One region of the Brevibacillus agri genome, then DNA from elsewhere that is predicted to be linked to it. Evidence: riboswitches for the same ligand, from Rfam matches in the RefSeq annotation. Region 1 holds a riboswitch; each other region holds the start of a gene.
The links. Region 1 has a riboswitch for S-adenosylmethionine ahead of metK (methionine adenosyltransferase). Riboswitches for the same ligand answer to the same signal wherever they lie in the genome.
Positions count from the first base shown of each region.

Region 2: another riboswitch for S-adenosylmethionine. It lies ahead of mtnK (S-methyl-5-thioribose kinase); the one in region 1 lies ahead of metK (methionine adenosyltransferase).
Region 3: another riboswitch for S-adenosylmethionine. It lies ahead of BA6348_RS04475 (BMP family lipoprotein); the one in region 1 lies ahead of metK (methionine adenosyltransferase).
Region 4: another riboswitch for S-adenosylmethionine. It lies ahead of BA6348_RS12320 (homoserine dehydrogenase); the one in region 1 lies ahead of metK (methionine adenosyltransferase).

Region 1 covers NZ_CP026363.1:1,066,818-1,072,504, forward strand. Annotated here, with positions in the region: gene BA6348_RS05335 (SLAP domain-containing protein) at 1-255, shown strand, start outside; gene BA6348_RS05340 (S8 family peptidase) at 547-3,114, shown strand; SAM riboswitch class I at 3,319-3,419, shown strand; gene metK (methionine adenosyltransferase) at 3,552-4,763, shown strand; gene BA6348_RS05350 (polysaccharide deacetylase family protein) at 4,909-5,687, shown strand, end outside.
Region 2 covers NZ_CP026363.1:1,421,171-1,426,857, reverse strand. Annotated here, with positions in the region: gene BA6348_RS07105 (ABC transporter ATP-binding protein) at 1-594, opposite strand, end outside; gene BA6348_RS07100 (GNAT family N-acetyltransferase) at 822-1,376, opposite strand; gene mtnA (S-methyl-5-thioribose-1-phosphate isomerase) at 1,536-2,576, opposite strand; gene mtnK (S-methyl-5-thioribose kinase) at 2,573-3,802, opposite strand; SAM riboswitch class I at 3,983-4,128, opposite strand; gene BA6348_RS07085 (anti-sigma factor) at 4,221-5,414, opposite strand; gene BA6348_RS07080 (sigma-70 family RNA polymerase sigma factor) at 5,411-5,687, opposite strand, start outside.
Region 3 covers NZ_CP026363.1:879,809-885,495, forward strand. Annotated here, with positions in the region: gene BA6348_RS04465 (DUF3298 and DUF4163 domain-containing protein) at 46-669, opposite strand; gene BA6348_RS04470 (methyl-accepting chemotaxis protein) at 833-2,308, shown strand; SAM riboswitch class I at 2,408-2,529, shown strand; gene BA6348_RS04475 (BMP family lipoprotein) at 2,724-3,752, shown strand; gene BA6348_RS04480 (ABC transporter ATP-binding protein) at 3,874-5,403, shown strand; gene BA6348_RS04485 (ABC transporter permease) at 5,378-5,687, shown strand, end outside.
Region 4 covers NZ_CP026363.1:2,457,334-2,463,020, reverse strand. Annotated here, with positions in the region: gene BA6348_RS12325 (CapA family protein) at 1-590, shown strand, start outside; gene BA6348_RS26685 (hypothetical protein) at 744-899, shown strand; gene BA6348_RS12320 (homoserine dehydrogenase) at 966-2,228, opposite strand; SAM riboswitch class I at 2,312-2,421, opposite strand; SAM riboswitch class I at 2,565-2,672, opposite strand; cobalamin riboswitch at 3,138-3,337, opposite strand; gene BA6348_RS12315 (DinB family protein) at 3,442-3,957, opposite strand; gene BA6348_RS12310 (cyclase family protein) at 4,174-4,794, opposite strand; gene BA6348_RS12305 (Gfo/Idh/MocA family protein) at 4,781-5,687, opposite strand, start outside.

The sequences.
Region 1 (5,687 bases):
TTTACCGAGGTGCCGATCATCGTTCACGACAAGGAAGGCGATGCGGTTGCCCGCGTCAGCTACACGCTCGAAAACATGAAGGTGGAAGCAAACAGTCAGCGCATCTGGGCGTTTGATATCCCGTCTTCTTCGATTAAAAAAGCAGAAGTAAACCCGGACGAACTGAGTGCCTACATTCCGCAGGCGCGTCAACGCAAAAAAGAAAAAGCATATGTAGAGCCTGCTACCGAAGACAACAAAGGCCTGCTGCAGTAATGGATGAACCCTTTTTGCCAATGGTGAAAAGGGTTTTTCTCCTGCCATAACGTTCCAAATCTTGGGGAAACAGGGTTGCTTTTCGCCCTTTTTATCCGCTATGCTAGGACGAGAAGCATAATACTTGAATACCTTTTTGAACGTACTGAAATGGATAAGCGCGAACATTTATTCATTTCGATACGTTAAGAAAACCTTCCACGACAGCGCATGCCCCTTTGTTTGAGCGGGCGGCGATAGAGGTTTTCTTGCTGCGCTAGTTGCAGGGGAAAGTAAGGAAGGACTGTGTTTATGAAAAAATCGATTCAAATAGCCGTGTCAGTTGCGATGCTGCTCACGCTTGTACCGCTGGGCGTGCGGCCTGCACTCGCTGCCGCGCCTGCTTCCAATGACAGCTATCTGAGCAATCAGTTGCACATCAGCCAGATCAAGGCCGACAAGGCGTGGCCTGTAGTCAACAGCAACCAGGCGATTACGATTGCCGTGCTCGATTCCGGAGCGGACTACAATCACCCTGACTTGAAAGGGAATCTGCTGCCGGGTGTCAATCTGGTCAACCCGGGGAAATCGGCGCAGGATGACAACGGGCACGGGACAGAAGTCATCGGGGTTCTCGCTGCAAAAGGCAACAACGGGATCGGGGTATCAGGGGTAGTCTGGAACGCCCGGATTTTGCCGATCAAAATTTTGAACAAAGATGCAGTGACGAATGTGGACATGATTGCGAAGGGGATCAATACAGCGCTCGACAGGGGAGCCAAAGTTATCCTGATGTCGTTCAGCAGCCTGTCCTATTCCCGCTCCTTGAAAGAGGCCATTGACCGTGCGGAGAGAAGCGGAGCCGTCCTCGTCGCTGCCAGCGGAAACGAAGCAAGCCGCGTCGCCTATCCGGCTGCCTACCCGACAGTCGTTGCGGTTGGGGCCGTGAATGGGAAAAACCAGGCGATTTATCAATCGAACACGGGGCCTGAGTTAAACATTGTGGCGCCGGGGCTTAACGTATATACGACGAAGCTGGGCGGAAAGTACGGATCGTTTTCCGGTACGTCAGCGGCAGCGCCTCAAGTGGCGGGAGCGGCGGCCCTGATTTTGGCCCGCTATCCAAAGCTGACGGCGCTGGATGTGAGGCAAATGCTTTACCAGACGGCTACAGACCTCGGCGAGAGCGGCTGGGACCGGCAAACAGGCTACGGATTGCTGGACGTGAACAAGGCAGTGCGCAGCGCGCTCTCCGGCGACTTTTTGGAGCCGAACAACTCTTTGCAGCGAGCCAAAGCATTCCCTATCGAACAGCAAATACGCGGCAACCTGGGGCCAAACGACACGGTAGACTGGTTTAAAATGGATGTGCCGTATGACGGAAAAGTCAGCTTTACGGCGACGATTAACTCCGGGGTATCCTCCGCCATGGCGGCTACCTTTTACCCGGAAAACCGAACGCCGATTACGCAGTATTTTGGAAACGGGGATACCGTTACCGTCCCGGCAAAAGCGGGCAGGATGAACATCAAGCTGATGCGAAACGGCGGCGTCAACTCGTTTGCCTACGTGCTGACGAGCAAGTTCACGATCAACCCGGACCGCAATGAGCCAAACGATACGATGGCGACGGCAAGGCCGCTGGTAGGCAACCAGATCAGCGTCACGGGCAACTTCCACCAGGAGGGCGACCAGGACTGGTTCTCCTACTACGTCCGCGAATACGGGCATATGGATGTGACGGTGACTCCCGACAACAAGCGGGTGGACCTGGTGCTTGCCATAGGAAAGCAGGAAACCGGAAAAAATACGGTTTGGGACCCGCTCTACGACAACGTCGATCGCGATAATCCGTCCGAGCGTGCGAGCAAGGAAGTCTCCCCGGGAAAATACTACATTCGGGTCAGCGAGTATCAGCAAAATGCGGTGAACGGCGAATATCGTCTGGATCTCGGGTTCACCCCGCTGAAAAAAGATTTGAACGAGCCGAATGATACGTACAGCAGGGCGTCGCCGCTAGCCGCCGGAGGGGTCATGACCGGAACGATTCCGACGGCTTCGGATGCAGACTGGTTTCAATTTACGCTCAATACAGACTCGTACGTCACGATTCGAGCCCCGTTTATTCCGGTATCCAGCGGTTTTCGCATCGCTCTTTACAGCGAGAAAAACATGAACTACGCGCTCGCTTCGACAAACGAAGTGGCTGAGCTGTCCGATCGGGGCAGCGAGATTTTCAGCCTGCGGTTGCCAAAAGGCAAGTATTACGTGCGCCTGAACAGCGGCATTCCGTTCAAGTACGATGCGTACAAATTGACAGTCACGCAGCAGCCCCTCGTTTCGGGGTATCGGGATATTTCCGACCATTGGGCGCGCACAGAGATCGCCAGGCTGAGCTCCAAAAGAATTGTCCAAGGCTTCGGCGATGCGACGTTCAAGCCTAACGAGGCAGTAACTCGTGCGCAGTTTGCCACAATGCTGCTGCAGGCGATGCGCGCAACCGGCTCGAAGGTAGCCAGCGCGTATTCCGGACGGGAAGTGTTTTCTGATTTGCCAAAAAAGCACTGGGCGTACAACACCCTTGGAGTGGCTTATCAGCTCGGAGTCTTGAAGGGGTATCCAAACAGTCAGATCAAGCCTGACCAAGCTGTTTCGCGGGCGGAAATGGCCGCGATGATCGCCAGGGCGAAGGGCGTGGCTCTGAACAGCAGCAGCGCACCGAGCTATCGCGATGTTCCGGCCGGCCATTGGGCAGCACCGGCGATCGGCGCTTTGACGGCAAGAAACTGGCTAAACGGATACGGTTCGCTCTTCAAGCCACAGGGCAGCGCTACGCGGGCCGAGGTTGTTGTATTAATCGCCAAATCGTATCAAGTGTAAGAAAAAATTTTCCGCTTTGCGTTCGACAGACGCATGGCATGGCTATATCGTCCTTGTGAAAACGCGGCTTCGATCACCTCAGACGCTTCCCGCAGGCGATTCCAACAGCGTTTTGTACAGGGCGATTTCGGCCAAAGAGGTGCTCTGGCAAAAGTCTATTGACACCACCTCAAAAAACAATTATTCTATAATCCGTAATGGATACTCTTATCCAGAGCAGGCGGAGGGACTGGCCCTATGAAGCCCGGCAACCGTCTGGAGCGGTGCTAACCAGCAGGACGGAAATCTGTTCTGGCCGATAAGAGGATGAAGGAAGCTAAAAGCGCTCAAACCTTTTCCTCCAAAAGATGGAAAAGGTTTTTTATTTGCGTTTACGTCGATAAAATCCTGACTCGGCTACCAAACTATTTGTATGAGGTCAAAGGAGGTATTTTCTCATGGCTTTGCAAAAAGGTCGTCGTCTGTTCACATCTGAGTCTGTAACCGAAGGACATCCGGATAAAATTTGTGACCAAATTTCCGACTCCATCCTGGACGCCATTTTGGCCAAGGATCCAAACGCTCGCGTAGCTTGCGAAACTTCCGTAACTACCGGGCTGGTTCTCGTAGCCGGTGAAATCACCACCAACACGTATGTGGACATCCAAAAGCTGGTGCGCGAAACGATCCGTGAGATCGGTTATGATCGTGCGAAGTTCGGCTTTGACGCTGACACTTGCGGCGTAATCACTGCGATCGGCGAGCAATCCGCTGACATCGCTCTCGGCGTAGACCAGGCTTTGGAAGCGCGCGAAGGCAAAATGACCGACGCTGAGATCGAAGCGATCGGTGCAGGTGACCAAGGTCTGATGTTCGGCTTTGCTTGCAACGAAACACCTGAGCTGATGCCGCTGCCGATCAGCATGTCTCACAAGCTGGCTCGCCGCTTGACTGAAGTTCGCAAAAACGGCACACTCGCCTACCTGCGTCCTGACGGCAAAACGCAAGTAACGGTTGAGTACGATGGAGACAAGCCAGTTCGCATCGACACCATCGTGATTTCGACTCAACACGCTCCTGAGACTACCTTGGAGCAAATCAAGCAAGACCTCATCGAACAAGTTATCAAACCAGTTGTTCCGGCTGAGCTGCTGGACGCTGACACCAAATACTTCATCAACCCGACTGGCCGCTTCGTAATCGGCGGACCTCAAGGGGACGCTGGTCTGACTGGCCGCAAAATCATCGTAGACACTTACGGTGGCTACGCTCGTCACGGCGGCGGCGCGTTCTCCGGTAAAGATCCGACAAAAGTAGACCGCTCCGGCGCTTACGCTGCTCGTTACGTAGCGAAAAACATTGTGGCTGCTGGCCTGGCTGACAAATGCGAAGTGCAAGTGGCTTACGCAATCGGTGTAGCGCAGCCTGTATCCATCGCTGTTGATACTTTTGGTACAGGAACCGTTTCCGAAGAAGATCTGGTGAAACTGGTGCGCAAACACTTCGACCTGCGTCCGGCTGGCATCATCAAGCAGCTCGACCTGCGTCGCCCTATCTACAAACAAACAGCGGCTTATGGCCACTTTGGACGCAATGACCTGAATGTTCCTTGGGAGCAAACAGACAAAGCAGAAGTTCTGAAGCAAGAAGCTGCGCAACTGGCAAAATAAGAACGACAAAGAAAGAGCCTGGTAAAGCTACTGGGCTCTTTTTTTATTACGGGGAAAAATTTTCCAGTTATTGGTGGGCTTTAAGCGAAGGGAAAATGTAGGACTGTGTCGAATCTCCTAGTGAGGAAGTAGAGGAGGGGTTTCTTTGCCGAACAAAAGGCTCTTCCTGACCGTATTTGTTATTTCTTTATTGCTGGTTATGTCTGCATTGGGGATTGGTGAATTTTACCAATCAAAAAAGAATGCCCAAAAAGTGCAACCTTTTCCCCAAGTAGATACGTCTATAAGCATAAGCGAGGCGGAAATTGCTGAGCCAAACGTCACGCAGAACGAAAAAGCAACGGTAAAGCCGAAAAAGTGGTATAACAATCAGGTAGTCGTCCTGACGTATCACCATGTCACGGATGCATCAGGCCAGCGCTACGTCATTTCGCCTGAGCAATTTGCAAAACATATGTCGTTTTTGCACGAAAACGACTTGCAGCCGATCTCGTTGGATGAGTTTTTGCATTTTGTGGATACAGGGAGCTTGCCGACCGAAAATGCTGTCCTGATTACCTTTGACGACGGCTATGAGAGTTATTACACGAAGGCTTTTCCCACCTTACGTACATACGGCTACCCGTCAGTGAACTTCGTGATCGCAGGGCGCTTGCGAGATGTAGCCGATCGAAAACGGGAGAACATGACGACGCCACTTACGCGTCAACAAGTCATGGAAATGCTTCACTCTGGGCTGGCTGATATCGGTTCGCATACGTACAGCCTGCACGAAGAGGAAGCGCGGAATGAATGGGGAGAGATGGGGCCAGAGACGGCTCCCGTCTATTTGCAGGATTTACAACGACTAGAAAATGAGAAAGAATACAGGGATCGGCTCTACGTTGATTTCAGTATGTCTCGTGCAGGCTTGAACAAATGGAT
Region 2 (5,687 bases), 350 kb from region 1:
GTCGTTCATCTCGCCAAACGCTTCCTGGGCGAGATAAAAGCGCTCGTGCAGCAGTCTGCCGTAGTAGGCGGTCGACCAGGCCAAAAAAGGCATCGGGATCAGCGCCGCCAACGTCAGCTTCCAATCGATGACCGTCACCATGACCCCGAGCGTCAACAGCGTCATGAACAGCGAATCGACCAGCGTGAGCACGCCTGTACTCGCCGTTTGCTCGATCGCCGGAATGTCGTTGGTCGCGACAGCCATCAGATCGCCGCTGCGCTTGCGATGGTAAAACGACGGCGTCATCCGCGTCAGGTGCGCAAACAGACGCTCGCGCAAAGTCCGCTCCAAAATCAGCGCACCGCCGTTGAGCAAGTGCCGCCAGGCAAAACGCATCGCGTACAGCCCGACACCAAGCGAGAGCAGGATCGCAACCGTCCTGGTCAAATCCTGCGTCGTCAAAGAGCTGTTGCGCATCGCATCGACCGTCTCTCCGATCAGACGAGGCGGCCAAAGCATCAGGACGTCGATGAGAAATAAAAACAAGATACCGATTGTGTACCGTTTCCAGTACGCGCGAAAAAACCACGATAGCTCCTTGAGTGTATGCAAGCAGATCCCCCTCTCATGATGTAGCCTTGTATGGAACTCAATTGCAGCCAGCGCTTTTCTCCTGGGCAACTGCACCTTTCCAGCGAATGGACAAACCCGGCTACGCCAAACCAAACCATGGGCGAAACCGTAATTGTACTAATATATAAAAAAGGCGCGCGCATCACGCACCCCTTCTTGCTTCCTTCATCGTAATTTACTGAATTTTCTTTGTCAATCCAACTTTTTCAGCTACGTCTTGCCAGCCATTCTTCCTTCAACATGCTGTACACGGCATGGTCGACAAAATGGTCGTACAGAAACTCGTTGCGGCGCAGGATTCCTTCCAGTTGAAAGCCCAGCCGCTCCGGGATCGCTCTGCTCCTGTAATTTTCCGTCGCCGCCTGAATCGTGACCTTTTCCAGCCCCCACGAGCCGAAAATAAGCTGGTCCATGTACGCCGCCACTGCCCCGGTCATCAGTCCCTTGCCCTGGAACTGGGCGCCGAGCCAATAGCCGATCGCCGTTTTCTTGTTGATCCAGTCAATATTGTGCACGCCCAGCGTTCCGGCCAGCCGTCCGTTGTGCCAGATTCCGTAGTGAATGCCCTGATTGTCGTTATGCTGCTGGATCGTTCGCTGGATAAAATGGCTCGTATCCTCGACACGCTTCGTAAAATTCAGCCAAGGCAGCCATTCCTTCAGGTAGGGTCTGTTGGTGTCCGTGAGCCAGAACATTTCGGCGGCATCGGACAGCTCAAGCTGTTTGAGAAACGTCTCCTCATTAATCGGTATCCTTCTCATGCAAAAGCCCTCCTTTATTATGTAGATGCAGCGACTAAAGACTGGCAAACGACTGCTTACGCTCGATTATGCGACCGGAGCCATTGTTTGGCAAGCGGCAGGGACGCTTCTTGCGCAAAAAGCGCCCGCCAGCGAACTGGCAGACGCTCATGAGCGTGATTATTGTTTGCTTTTCGCAATCTCTTCCGGTTTGAAAATGCCCGTCTCGGTGACAATCGCCGTAATGTATTGGGCAGGCGTCACATCGAACGCCGGATTGTACACTTTGATGTCGTCAGGTGCTACCTGTTTGCCCAGGCCGTGCGTGATCTCCTCGGCCGGACGCTCCTCAATCGGAATGTCCGCGCCTGTCGGTGTTGCCAGGTCGACTGAGGACAGGGGAGCTGCCACGTAAAAAGGAATGCCGTGCGCCTTTGCCAAAACCGCTACCCCGTAGGTGCCGATCTTGTTGGCGACATCGCCGTTGGCCGCCACGCGGTCCGTTCCGACGACGACCGCCTGCACTTTGCCCTGCGACATCACCATCGCCGCCATGTTGTCGCAGATCAGCGTGACGTCGATGCCCGCCTGCTGCAATTCATACGCGGTCAGGCGAGCGCCTTGCAAGACGGGACGCGTCTCGTCTGCATATACTTTCAGATTCCAGCCGCGTTCCTTGGCCAAATAAAAGGGAGCCGTAGCCGTTCCGTACGCTGCCGTCGCCAGCGCCCCCGGATTACAGTGCGTGAGAACGCCCATGCCGTCTTGCAGCAGCGTGAGCAGATGCTCTCCGATCGTCCGGCACACCTCGGCGTCTTCCTTTTGAATCGCCAGCGCTTCGTCAAGCACAGCGGCTTTCAGCTCTGCGATTGGCAGGGCAGCGTCTTTTTTCACGCGCGCCTTGATCCGGTCGAGCGCCCAGAACAGGTTGACAGCGGTAGGGCGGGATGTGCCCAGGTAGTCTGCCTGGCGGTTCAACTCCTGCCAAAACGCTTCGTACGTCTGTGCCTCGCTGCCGCGAATCCCCAGGTACAGTCCATATGCTGCGGCCATGCCGATTGCCGGCGCGCCGCGCACTTCCAGGCGGCGAATGGAGCCCCATACTTCTTCTGCGGTCGTCAGCCGCAAGTAAATCGTCTCTACTGGCAAACGCGTCTGGTCAAGCAAGACGAGCGCGTCGTCTTCCCACTTGACTGGCGTTGTTTGTGTACTGGTTGTCATACTGTCGTTGCCTCCTGATAGTAGCGTGCGGTTACCTGGCGGACGATGTCCGTGATGTCTGTCGATTCGTCGACGTTGCTGCGGCCGAGAATCAGCGCTTCTCCGATCGCCAGCGCCAGTCGCTCGGCTTCTGCCCGTTTTTCATCGTCTGCGATGGTGTTCAGATCAGCCACTCCCGCAAGCCCGATCACGCGGCGCAAAATTTTGCAGCCGGCATAGCCCGCCGTGTCCTGAATCAGTCGCTTCACGTAGCTTTGCCACAAGCCTTCGACGTGAGCGCTGCGCTCTTTTGCCTGTTTGTGCCAGAGCTGAACGAACTGGGAAACGAATTCGTTCCAGACATCTTCCACCGTTTCCAGTAAGTATTCGCGGTACGAGTCGCGTTCTCCTGGGTCTTCTTGCAATCCGTGTTGACCTGCGTAGTTGAGCAGCAGGTTGGCGATGACCGCGCCGATGTCAAAGCCGATTGGCCCGTAGTAGGCAAATTCCGGGTCGATCGCTTTCAGGCTCGTCTCGGTGATGAAAATGCTGCCCGTGTGCAAGTCGCCGTGCAGCAGCGCTTCTGCGCGCGTGAGGAAGTCGTATTTCAGCTTGGCGATCTCCAGCTTGAGCGGCTTGTTGTTCCAGATCGCTTCCACTTCCCGGCGAATCAGCGGGTTGAAGTCGTTGGTCGGCGCATTTTCGTACGGATCGGTAAAGACGAGATCTTCTGTGATTTTGCACAATTCCGGATTTATGAATGTTCCGACGAGCGCTTTTTTGTCGTACGGATGCGCGCCCAAATCCGATGTGTAGAACAAGGTGTGCGCGAGAAAACGGCCGATCTGCTTCGGAAAAAGCGGATAGCGCTTGCCCTCAATCAAGCCTTTGCGCATGATGATGTGGTCGCCTACGTTTTCCATCACCGTCAGGGCCAGCTCCTGATCGAAGTGGTACACTTCCGGCACCAGGTCCGGTACGTATTTGTGCTGGATGCGAAGCGCTTCGCTCTCGATCCGGGCGCGGTCGATGGTCAGCGGCCACGACTCGCCCACGACTCTCGCAAACGGCAGCGCCTGCTTCACGATCACTTTTTTTCCGGTAGCCGACTCCTGAATATCGAACACCAGATTCAGGTTCCCGTCCCCGATTTCGCGGCTGGTCAGCTCGGCCCCCTCTGTAAACAGACCCGGCAAGCCTTTTACGTACTCTACTGCTTCCTGTTCAGTCAATGCGCGGTATGCCATGATTGATTACTCCCCTCGTTAAGTAGTTTCTCTCTATCTGTAGCGGACTGGTCATATCCCCCAGCCTTGCGGTCAAACGGTGTCATGCGGCCATCGGCGTTCGTGCTGTGACATACAAAAAGACCTCTTTTCCGAAGAAAAGAGGTCGCTGTCGTCACGTACAAATAACGTGTCATGTCCCCCTTATCTTCCAGACCACTTTTGTTTCTGCAGGAATTAGCACCGTGCACGTCGCTTTTTGCTTCAATCGCTGCTCGCGTTGAAATCGCGTCGTGTCGGTTGCCGGGTATCATCGGGCCAGTCCCTCCACCTTCTCTGGATAAGGTATCCAAACGTATGCGGTTTTGATTTAGTTTGAATCATACAACCTGCGGTTCCACGATGTCAACACTCTTTTTTTGCAAAAACGGCTCGCCTTCTACCAGCTATTCTGCGTCCCCGAGGCGGCGGGGCGCTCCCAGTTCCACCAGTCGATTTTGCCGACAAACGCGGCGGTAATCGACTTTTCCTCCTTGAGCCTGAGCAGCTCCTTCGTCGGCCCGGTCAGGACGGCGCCGTAGATGCGCACGCCTTTTTCCTGCAAATAGCGATAGCGCTCCTCGAGTTGCGGATTGCCGCCCGAAAGCAGCGCGTAGCCCATATCGCGCGCCAAGCTTTTTTGCTCGGTCAAATACTTCATCTCGCCCATGAAGGCGGCCATTCGCCGCTCGCCTTCTCCGTTCACCTGAATCGGCGCGGTTCCGTAATCCAGCTCCCGCTCGGCAAAGCCCCAGACCTCCCCCGGGCCGAGTAGCAGATTGCCGGCTTCCCCGTCAACTTGTTTCACCTCCACGCCAGTGTCGACGGCAAACCAGACCGTCTCCTGGTTGTAGCTGCTGACATGGCGGGAAACCAGCTCGACATACTGCTCATACGTCAGGAAGCTGTCAAACGAGATCGCCAGTTGGGAAACCGTTCCTTCCGGCAGCTTTTCCAGCGTCGTCCAGGCAGGCGTGCGCAAAAAGGACGTGTCTTCTTCCGGTTCTCCGGCCGATAGCGGGTAGCGGAAAAACAGCTTTTGCTCCCGGACGCCCCCTGTCCACTCCGGTCTGGCGCTCACGTTCCACAGCACATTCGTGCTCCGAAAGCGGCCAGCGCTTTTGGCCTCGTTGCCAACCTGCTCTCGCAGCTCCATGTCGATGCTGCCGTACAACAGCCCCACCTGCGAGCCGCTGCTGCCCACGCTCACGCCAGGCTGGGTAAAATTGACCATGTCCCGTGCCACCCGGAACAAATCGTCATGCATCAGCCTTCCCACCCAGCCGTTTACGAACAGCAAGAGCACACCCGCGAGGCAAGGAATCGCGAAGGCATAGAAGGAGGTCGTCAGCCTGTTTTTCCACTTTCCCCGGCGGACGATCGCCCGCTGTCTTGCTTCCGAAAGCCCTGGCGCAACCTCCTGCTTGCCGTCTGTCCCTTGTTCTTCCCCGAGCAATAGCCGTTCCAGCCGCTTCCCGTACTCTTCATCGTCTGCCAGTTCCTCGCCCAGCCGTTTCGCTTCCTCGCCCGTCAAATCCCCTCTCAGGTAAGCAAGCAGTTTTTGCTCGCGGTCATCCCCGTTTTGGTTCGTCATAGCCCTTCCTCCTTCCACAGTTGCCGCATCTTTTGCCGTCCCCGAAACAGGGAGCGCTTAACATCCGCCAGTTCGATTCCCAGCACCTCCGCCATTTCCGCGTAGGAAAACTGCATCGCCGACAGCAAAATCACCTGTCGCTGCTTTTCCGGCAGCCGCTCCAAACAGGCGGATGCCGCCTCCCACAACTCCTGGTTCACGAGCTGGTCAGCGGGATCGACGGCGGAAGCATCCAGTCGTTCCGGCACGCTCCCGACGTAATCGACTGGCCGC
Region 3 (5,687 bases), 190 kb from region 1:
CGTTTCAAGGGCATCAGCTCGGGGAAGAAGGTAAAAGGAGGGCTGTTAATCGGCAGCCAAAATGCCAAGCGGCCCGTTTTCGTCAATGATGGGCTCCAACTCGTAGATGGAGATGGGAAACATCGGGAAGCCGACATAGTACGGGGTGATTTCGTACAGTTGGAAGTAAATGACCAATGATTTGTCGGCAACGTAAAAATCTTGATCGGGCTTGATCGTGGTAAAACCGTTCAGCGTCGGGATTTGCCGCGCCTCGATCTGGCGTTTGATGTTCGCGGACAGGACGTTGACGTAGTCGCTGCCCGGCTTGAACAGCTCGCGCAGCGTATAGAGCTTGCCTGTATGGATGTTTGCCGTCACCGACCCGAGGAAGGTCATGCCGTGGGCCATTTGCGGAGTGTACGCGTAATTGCTCATGGTGACGCTGAAAATGCCGCGCTCGTTCGTTTTGATTTCGTAGCTTCCTTGCATTTGGGTATTTCCCGGTACTTGTACCCGTTGCTGTTCGTGAATCAATCCTTGGACCGTTTGCAAAATGGCGCGGTTGATGTCTTTTTCTGCTTGCTGATTGGCTAGCCCCGCCAGTTGCGGGTAATAAATCGTGGTATTCGGACGTTGGATCGTCCGCGTCAGCACGGTGGCTGGCAAAAGATTGCGTTGTTCTTCCACGGTTCTTAGTTCCTTTCCAGATGTCTTAAAATAAGGGGTATGATAGTAGCCTATTCGTCACTGGTTTTGGCTGTTCTCACTTTTTTCACAAATTAGTCAATCTGAGCGCGATATAATGGAAAAAGAATCCGATACATAAGTAGCAGGGAAAAGGGGGGCAACTATGATTCAATTGGTTCGCAACACATTAACGGACAAAGAAGGCTTTATGATTTTTATCCTATGGAACCATCTGTGGATGGCGGGACTCATTGCCTATCAAGTCGACGCTAATTTCTGGAAAGTGACGTCCCTCGGATTGCTGGTCACCCTTATTGTTTCGCCTTTTTACTTCATCAAAAGAGACAGCCATGTCATTCGTTATCTGGTAGCGATCGGACTTATGTTTTACGCGATTTCGTTCGATCATTTCACGACGTATCCAGAAGTTACGTTTCTCGCTTTTGTGGTCATGGGTTTTCTCGCGGCTTACCTGGATTGGAAGCTCGTAGTGACAGCCGGAATTGCGCAAATCATCGTGACGCTGGTCGGATTTTACACAGGATCGTACGAGATTTTCAGCGGCGATTTCACCGAGCTGAATCTGGTGCTACGCATCATGGCGATTCTGATGATGATGGGAGCGGTGACGTACCTCTGTCTGGCGGGACAAGCGTCCTTGCAGAAGGCAAACATCGCCCGCCAGGAAGCGGAAGAAAAAGAGCGTCGCCTGGGAGAGATGCTCGTCCATATCCAACAGATGACCGAGCAGATCGACCGTACGACAGAGCACGTACACGAGCATGCCGAAGGAACGAAACGCAATACGGATGAAATGATGATCGCCTTCAAGGAAGTGGCGACGGGCATGGAGTCGCAGGCGAACTCGACAGTGAAGATCGAGGAAGAGGTGCAGTCGATCGACCAGGAGATCGTGGCGGTCACCACGCAGACGAACGCGATGAAGAGCGAGTCCGACCAGAACAACCGCCGCCTGAAAGAAAGCGTCGACATGATGAAAGAGCTGTCGCAGCAAATGGAACAGATCGTTTCTGCCGTCAACGTGGCAGCGTCGACGATTCACCAGCTCAACCGCCAGGCCAATCGGGTCGAGGAAATCGTAGGAGCCATCAACCAGATTGCGACGCAAACGAACCTGCTTGCGCTAAACGCCGCCATCGAGTCGGCGCGTGCAGGCGAGCACGGCCGCGGCTTCGCCGTGGTGGCAGACGAGGTGCGCAAGCTGGCGGAGCAGAGCGCAACCGCTACACAGGAAATTACCGAGATTCTCAAATCGCTCCATCAGGAAAGCGAGAACGCTGTACAGCAGATCAGCAATGGGGAAGCTTCGGTGGCAAAAGGCCAGGAGCTGGCTGTGAAAACAGTGGCGTCGATCGAGGCGGTGCGCTCCGGCATGATGGCCTTCCTGCAGGCAGCGGAGCAGGTCGGCTCCAGCATGAACCGGGTAAAAATGCGCTCGGGCGAAGTGGCGATGGAAATGTCGACCATTACCGCTGTCACCGAGCAGTCGGTCGCCAATCTGGAGGAGCTTTTCGCCACAGCGGAAAACCAGCATCAAAAGGTGCGGGAAATTACCGAAGAGCTGGGGGAACTGAACAATCTGTCGCATCGGCTGCAGGAAACGTTTCACAGACAATAGGCGCCAAAGTGTAAAATTGGCGAGAACAGTCTGAAAAAACAATTGCTTTTTCAGTTTGTTCTGCTAGAATGAATGCATTGTAACTTGATAGTTTTTATCTCCTTATCGAGAGCGGCGGAGGGACTGGCCCGATGAAGCCCGGCAACCACTGGACATGCGTGACATGGACAGAAAGGTGCCAATTCCTGCAAAACCTGTACCGGGGTTTTGACAGATGAGGAAGAGGACGGCTTCGGACGCAAACTCTTCCTTCGGGAAGAGTTTTTTTGTTGTCAGGAGGGGTAATACACGAACGATAAAATATTTTTATTGCAAAATATTCGTGTTTAGTATTGATTTTTTCGGAAAAAAGCCGTACATTACGTAGTAGGATACAGAAAAAACGTAGAACGTTCGGATGGGAGCGGAAGACACCATGAAGAAGTTGTTGTTAGCATTCACCACTTTTGCTGTTTTGGCTGCGGGCTGTTCGGCTGGCGGAAATGCGCCTGCTGACAAGCCAAAGGAAGAAGCGGCAGGGCAAGAAGGCGCGGCGAAGAAGCGCATTGCGCTGATTTTGCCGGAAAAAATCGGGGTAAACCCGTTCTTCCAGCAAATGGACGAAGGCGCGAAAAAAGCAGGACAGGAATTTGGCGCAGAAGTAAAAAGCATCGAGTCTACTGACCACGGCGCCATCGAAGAAAATTTGCGCGTTGCGGTAGCGGAAAACTACGATCTGATTATCACTTCTTCTTTTGAAGCGGAAGACGCGCTGAAAAAAGTGGCAGCCGAAAATCCTGACCGCAACTTCGCGATTATTGATACCGTAGTAGATTTGCCAAACGTGCGCAGCGTTACCTTCCGCGAGCAGGAAGCGGCTTACCTGATGGGCGCTGCGGCAGGTCTTGCCACGAAGACAAACAAGGTCGGCATGGTTGTCGCCATGGATATTCCGCTGTTGAAAAAATGGACAGGCGGCTTCCAGGAAGGCTTGAAAGCAACCAATCCAAACGCGGAGTTCCTGGTGAACTACGTAGGAAGCTTCTCTGACCCGGCAAAAGCGAAGGAGCTGGCGCTGCTGCAAGCATCCAAAGGCGCCGACTTCATCAACGGAGCGGCAGCAGTAGGCGACCTCGGCGTGTTCGAGGCCGCGAAGGAAAAAGGCTTCTATACATCGGGACAGGACGTTGACCGCACCACGATCGACCCTGAGCACATCGTGTTGTCCCAGCTCAAAGGGACAGATGCCGCTGCGTATGAAACCGTGAAGTCGTTCGTAGAAGGCTCGTTCAAGCCGGGCGTCGTCACTTACGGCTTGAAAGAAAAAGGCGTAGGCGTAACGTATGTGACGCACGAGAGCCAGACGCCTCTGAACGCTTTTATTGGCCAGGAAGTCGTGGACAAAGTAAAAGCGATCAGCGAGGAGATCATCGCTGGTACCCGCAAAGTGCCAGACTCGTTTTAACAGCTAGCGCACAGTGCATGATTGTGACCGACTACAACTGTGTAGTCGGTCTTCCTTATATGCAAGGCAAGGAGCAGAGGCAAGGAAGAGAAAGGCTAGGCGCAAAGAAGGAGGAGCAAGGATGACCGATCGTTTGGAAATGCGGGCCATGACCAAGAAATACGGAGATTTTATTGCAAACGACAAGGTCTCGTTTTCGCTTGCTGCGGGAGAAGTCCACGCCATCGTCGGGGAAAACGGCGCGGGCAAGACGACGCTGATGAGGATGCTGTACGGCATGGAGCAGCCTACGTCCGGCGAGATCGTGCTAGGCGGCAAGCCTGTCGCTTTTCGCGGGCCGCAGGACGCCATTCGCAGCGGGATCGGGATGGTGCACCAGCACTTCATGCTGTTTGGCGAGTTTAGCGTGGCGGAAAATATCGTGATCGGCTACGAGCCGCAGCAGGCCGGATTTTTCCGCCGGAAGGACGCCGTGGAAAAGGTCCGCGCACTAAGCGAGCAGTACCGGATTCCGATAGATGCACAGGCTAGAGTGTCCAACTGCTCCATCGGCGAGCAGCAGCGTGTGGAAATTCTCAAGGTGCTGTACCAGGGAGCGGACATCATCGTGCTGGACGAGCCGACTGCCGTGCTGACGCCGCTTGAAGTTCGCGAGCTGTTGCAGACGATCCGCAATCTGGCGGAGAGCGGGAAGAGCGTCATTTTGATTACGCACAAGCTGCAGGAAGTGATGGAGGTCGCAGATCGGATCACGGTGTTGCGCGGCGGCAAGGTGACGGGCACGGTAGCGCGCGACGAGACGAATGTGGACGATCTGGCCCGGCTGATGGTCGGACGCGAGCTGCGGGAGCTGAGCGAGCGCGTCGATCTGGAGCGGGGGCCGCTTTTGCAGGTGGAGAACTTGACGGTTCGGGAAAAACAGACGCTGCTCGACCGGGTCAGCTTTACCGTGCATCACGGGGAAATCGTCGGCATCGCGGGCGTATCGGGCAACGGCCAATCCGAGCTGCTGCAAGCGATCAGCGGCTTGCGGACGGTACAGGAGGGAACGATTCGGCTGGGCGGCAAGGACGTTACCAACCAGACTGTCGCGACGATTCGCGAGGCGGGCTTGGCGCACATCCCGGAAGATCGCTACTTGTGGGGGACGGCCAAGCTGGAGAGCGTCGAGGAAAACGCGCTGATGGGCTACCAGCGAAAGCCTGCGTTCAATCGGCGCGGCGTCGTGTTGCGCGAAGCTTTTCGCCAGGTCGTCAGAGGCTGGGTAGAAAAGTTCGCGATCAAGACAGGCTCCAGACAGCTTCAGGAGCTGGCCGGGAATTTGTCGGGCGGAAATCTGCAAAAGCTGATCGTGGCGCGCGAGCTGGGACATGAGACTCCGTTTTTGATCGCGGCAGAGCCGACCCGGGGTGTTGATATTGGCGCGATGGAGTACATCCATCAGGCGCTGATCGACAAGCGCAACGCAGGCGACGGGATTTTGCTGGTCTCGTCCGAGCTGTCGGAAATTTTGGCGCTGTCAGACCGGATTTTGGTGATGTACAAAGGGCGGATCGCCGGAGAGCTTTCGCGCAAAGAGGCAACCGAGGAAAAAATCAGCGTGTTAATGGCGGGAGGAAGCGTTCATGGCAGCAATCAAAGAGCTGGGTAAATCACTGGTTCAGCCGCTTTTGGCGGTTGTCATCGGGCTGTTGATCGGGGCGCTCGTCATCGCTTCGGTAGGGGAATCTATCCTGGGCACGTATCAGGAAATGTGGAAAGGGGCCTTCGGCAGCTTCTACTTCTTCACCTCTACCTTGGCGAGAGCGACGCCGATCATGCTGATCGCCTTGGGGCTGTCGCTTGCTTTTCGGGCGGGAGTGTTCAACCTGGGGGCAGAAGGACAGATGGTGCTCGGGGCGATCAGTGCTACGCTCGTGGCGATCTATTTGCCCG
Region 4 (5,687 bases), 1.4 Mb from region 1:
ATGCCACCCGCGCCTTCGCGCCTGTTTTTGTGGAGAAAAACGGCATCAGGCTCGCCGTGCTCGGATTCAGCCGGGTCATACCGGAAGTGAGCTGGTTCGCGCAAAAAAACGGGCCGGGACTGGCGGGAACCTACGACCCCGCCTTGGCCGTCCAAGCCATCGAGCAGGCGAAAGCACAGGCTGATCTCGTCGTCGTGATCGCCCATTGGGGCAAAGAGCGCGAAGACTTTCCCGTCGATCATCAAAAAGAACTCGCCAAGGCGTACATCGACGCAGGCGCTGACCTGATCGTCGGCGGCCATCCGCACGTGCTGCAAGGCTTTGAGCAGTATCGCGGCAAATGGATCGCCTACAGCCTGGGCAACTTCATTTTCACGCGCTCGACCGAGCCGAAAACGTGGGAAACGATGGTGCTGCAAGCAAGCTGTACGAAAAACGCCGCCTGCGACCTGACAATGCTTCCGTTCCACGCCGAACTGGGACAAGCCGTGCCGATGAACGCCACAGATGGAGCCGCTTTGCGCAAGCGAATCGAATCGCTCTCGGAAAACGTCCAGATTGACGCAGAGGGCCGCGTGCGGGGAAGTTAGCATGGCATAGTATAACCCCCGTCCTATTCGCCACTTCAGCCGGAAGCCGCTCATGAAAAAACGGGCGCATCCCTGTTCTTTTGGCTGAAACCTCTCCAAGCCTTATTCGTAAACCATAGCAAGACCGCTTTTACGAGCAAAAGGAGGGAGAGCATGACAGGAGCCATCATTACCGTAGCAGCCATTGGCGTTTTTCTGCTCTCGGGCTATTTCATGACCAAATGGGAAAAAGCCGTCTTCCCGGGAAACCAGCAAAACGGCTCCGCCCCTGATCCCCCCAAGCATTCGGACAAAAACGGCAGGCAGTAGGACGCCATCCATCTGGCATTCGTCCTTGCTGCCTGCCCGTTTTTTCTTTTGCGCCGCTTTTTCGGGTTATGCCGTTTCCAGCAGCGGGAAGCAGCGGACGGACAGGCCAAAATCGCTTTTCAGCACTTCCTCGTGCTCTTCGCGAATCCCTGTTACGATCAACCCCGCGCGCAATACTCCGCCCAGATCGAATTGGACTTTCAGCTTCGTCACCGTCACGCCCGCCTCGCGCAAGAAATGCAGGACGCGATCAGGCGTCGCAGCGAGACATGAGCCTTCGAGATAACACAGCACGCGCTCGTCCTGCCATTGACTCGGCTGCGCTTCGGCCGTTTTTTCCTTCCAGGCCGGATGCGGGGTAAACGGCTGCGTCAACAAATAAGCCAAATCCTCGACAACGGCGCTTGCCGTCGGCAGCTCGCCTGCGCCTCTGCCCGTAAACAGCAGATCGCCTACGATGTTTCCGGAAAGCTGAACAGCGTTGAAAGCATCCTGAATTTGCGCCAGCGGATGAGCGACAGGCAGCATGGTCGGCTGAACCGAGAGCCGGATTCCTTGCTCTGTTTTGTGCGCCTGGGCAATCAGCTTGATCCGGTAGCCCAGCTCGTTTGCGATACGGATGTGACCAGGAGACAAATCGGCAATCCCTTTGCGCACGACATTTGCAAGCGGCAGCGATTCTCCGTACACAAGCTGCGCGAGAATGTACAGTTTGTACATCGCGTCGAATCCTTCCACGTCAGAGCGCGGATCGGCTTCCGCATACCCCAGCTCCTGCGCTTGCTTCAACACTTCCTGATAGGGGAGCTGCTCCGCTTCCATTTTCGTCAGGATGAAGTTCGTCGTACCGTTGAGAATGCCGCGCACTCCTTGAATATCGTTCGTGCGCAAAAACTGTCGCAGCACGCTCAAAATCGGGATGCCGCCTGCCACGCTCGCCTCATAGGCCAGATGGACCTGATGCCGGTTTGCCAGATCGACCAACTCTGTGCCGCGTTTGGCAAGCAGCTCCTTGTTCGCCGTCACCACGTGGCAGCCTTTTTCGATCAAGGCACGGACGTAGTCATACGTCGGCTCGACGCCCCCCATCACCTCGACGACAATGTCCACATCGCTTTTCAACACGTCCTCAAAATCCGTGGTCAAAAGCGCGGGATCTACCTGAACGGCCCGTTCTTTTTCCGAATCGCGGACCAATGCTTTGACAATTTCGATTCGCTTGCCCAATCTCGCAGCCATCTTCTCCTGCTGCGAACGAATCGTCTTGATGACGCCGCCCCCTACTGTTCCCAATCCAAGCAGCCCTACCTTGACTACACCTGCGCTCATTTCTACCACCTCATAGCAATATTTTCGTAAAAAGAAAAAACCTTCCCGCTAAGAAGAAGGTTTTGGCATCAACGAAATCCTTCTCCTTATCTCCCAGGACGCTTCCGCCCTGCAGGAATTGGCACCTTGTCACAAGCTGTGTGACGGTTGCCGGGCTTCATCGGGCCAGTCCCTCCGCCTCTCTGGATAAAGAAAACTATGAATTTTTGCTCTTTCTCGTCGAGAAAGCGGCCAAGCGAAAAGCTTATTGGAAAAGAAAGCCTTTGTTGAGCGGAAACATCAAAAAACCTTCTTCGCTAAGAAGAAGGTTCGTCATAACTGCTACGATGTACCCGCTTCTTATCTTTCGGAACGAAAACGCCCCGCAGGAATTGGCACCTTGTCGCACTACGCAACGGTTGCCGGGCTTCATCGGGCCAGACCCTCCACCTCTCTGGATAAGAACTTTGTTTGCTGTTGAGCCTATTCTAAGAAATTCCAAAGCATTCGTCAACAAAATTCTTTTTCGTTTTTAACCAGGCTAGATGCGGTCAGAAACGGTTCAGATACGGCCAAAAACGGGACAACCGTTCCGAATGTACGGTCGCCTTCACCTGGCAAAAACGCTTTCGACTTCCTCCGTACTGCAGCAAACGCAACGGACCAGCCCTTCCTCGCTTTCCCCCGACAGCTCTCGTTCTTCGACATAACCGCACCATTGACAGATGAAAAGCTGAACCATGCTGCTCCCTCCTTTGAGTTGCTCACGGTCAATCAGCGCCGATTTCCTCTCCCCAAAACAAAAGACGCATTTTCTACTGATCGAAACGAGATCCGATCGTTAGAAAATGCGCAGGCAAGCAATAGACATCCTTGTCCGTTTGCCAGTATGGCGAGTCCTCTAACACCTCCCTATCTCCCGTAGGTCCATCAGTGTTGTTGAAACAGGCAGGTCTCCTGACTTCGGGATCATCGTCTGGCGCTGCCTTCCCTGTCCAGCGGCTGGACAAGTGGCCTGTGTGCGCGAAACTCCCCTCTTACAGTGGCGGGACCGTGTCGGATTTGCACCGAGCTTCCCTATTATCCTTAGCAGCGAATCGCCGCAAGGAACCTGTTCCCCCGTATGCAATTTTGCAAATCGTTACTACCATTCTATTCTACTTTTCCTGAAAATGGTAGAATAAACAAGCGAAAGGGACGAATCAAATCAACGCGGTTCGCTTTTGCATACCGTCTACAGTGAATACCTTTCCCGCAATATGCGACAGTGATGGGCCTCATGCCCGGCAATGACATAGGCCAAAGTGCGTGCGGACAGTTTGTTGCCGTTGGCCGTCCCTGTTCGCGTCCACGCCTCCTCTGCCACTCCCCGCAACAGAGCGCGCGTCGACTGCCGAACAGCCTGATATTCTTCGAGCAAATCGGCCAGGTCGCGTTTCTGAAAAAAAGCTTGCGCAACATACGCATTTTCGTCAAATCCGACGAGCGGTGTCTGATCTCCCCGGGCAATTCGCAGCAAGCGGTAGCTCATAATCCGCTCCGTATCGATCAGATGCCCCAACACTTCTTTTACGGTCCATTTGCCCGGCGCGTAGCGATACTCCGCTTGCGCCTCGGTAAGCCCGGCATACATCTCGACGGTCTGCGCCAGTTGCTTCGCCAGTACGGCTGTCAACTCGCCTTCTGGCACTTGCTCGACATAGTAGGCAAAATACTCCCCGTATTCCTCGCGATTTGGTCGACTTGGCATGCTTTTCGCCTCCTTTGATTTTGGGAACGGTCATTCCTTTGCTGTCTGGCCTTTTCTTAGAGCATCCGGTTTTCAGATGCTCTGTGGTAACATCACGGCCGTTTTAAAGGGATAGCAAGCCAGACCCTCTGTCGCGCAAAGCAGTTGGGCATACGTATCCGTGCCCGAACCCGTACCCGAACCCGCAGCTCCCCCCTGCGAACGCTTTATTTACCTTCATCCCTGCCAGCCCTCAAACAACAGCACCCTTGCCGGAGCAGCGTCTGTGCCGACCAGCTTTAACGGGGCAGCAACCATGAAGTATTTTCCTGCGGGCACCTCGCGAAGCCGCAAGCCCTCAATCACGATCACGCCTGCGCCAAACAACGTTTTGTGGGTTGGGTGTCCTTCCTGGCTGCGCTCAATCCCCAATGCATCCGTGCCGACACCGCGCACGCCTTTTTCCGCCAAATACGCTGCGCCGTCTTGTGCCAAATAGACGAACTCGAACGAAAAAGCATCCTCCCACGAATTTTTCGTTTGAAACAGGACAAACTCTCCCGACGCAATGTCGTAACCTTCCAGCTCGGCTCGCCCGATCTTGTCTTCCACATGCGTCAGGTCGAGTACGCGGCAGTTTCCTACCAGCTTTTCCAGCGAAATGCTTTCAAACGTCTCCCCGTCCTTCACCATGTGCAGCGGCGCGTCCACATGTGTGCCAGAATGCACATCCATGTCGATTCTCGACTCGGTCACGTAGCCGTTTGTTGCAGACAAAATCTTCGGCTGCTTTTCCGGCTTGTTTTTGTACACCGTCATCCCTTCAAAAATAGGTGCGGTCACATCAAACATTTTCATCGCGTTTCGCCTCCCTGTTTTGTTCGTTCTTCCCTGTCTCCGGATGCTTGCTTCCGCGCCGCAAATCGGCCGGGAAGACGACGCCGATTTGCCTTCTCGCTTCGTCCATGACTTCCATCGTCAATCGGGAGGCTGCATGTGAATTGGTCGCCGACTCTCTGGCGCCCGCCGAAGCCAGCCGGATAAACTCCCTGATTTCGTAGTGCATCGCCTTCGGCGTCTGGGGCCTGGTCACATCCTCGATCCTGCCGTCTCGGTAGCGAATCTCGATGCGCGTCAGGTGATTGATTTTATCGATCACCATCGTGGCGTCCTCCCCCTGGATTTCCGCTGGCTGATAGGAGGTGGTAATCTTGGAAAAGCTGAGGATGGCGTCCATCTCTTCGTACTTCAAAAGAATGCTGCCTTCTCCGTCTACCCCTGACGCCAGCACAACTCCTTCTGCCTTGACCTGCTCCGGCTTGCCAAACAGAACGATTGCCGGATAGAGACAGTAAATCCCGATATCCATCAAGGCTCCGCTGGAGTAAGCCGGGTCAAAAGCCCGCAGCACCTCGCCCGCGCGATACGCATCGTAACGGGAGGAATACTGGCAATTGCTGGCGATGAAGCGGCGAATTTTCCCCAGCTTGGGCAAATGGTCCTGAATCGTAAAAAAGTTCGGCACGAGGGTCGATTTGACCGCTTCCATGAGCAGAACATCATGCTTTTTCGCCGCCGCAAGCATCGCCTCTACTTCGTCCGCATTCGAGGCGAGCGGCTTTTCGCACAAGACGTGCAGCCCCAAGCTCATGCACAGGATGGCCTGCTCGGCATGAAAGCAATTGGGGCTGGCAATGTAGACGGCGTCGATTTGTCCGCTCGCCGCCATCTCTGCGGGATTCGTGTAGAAA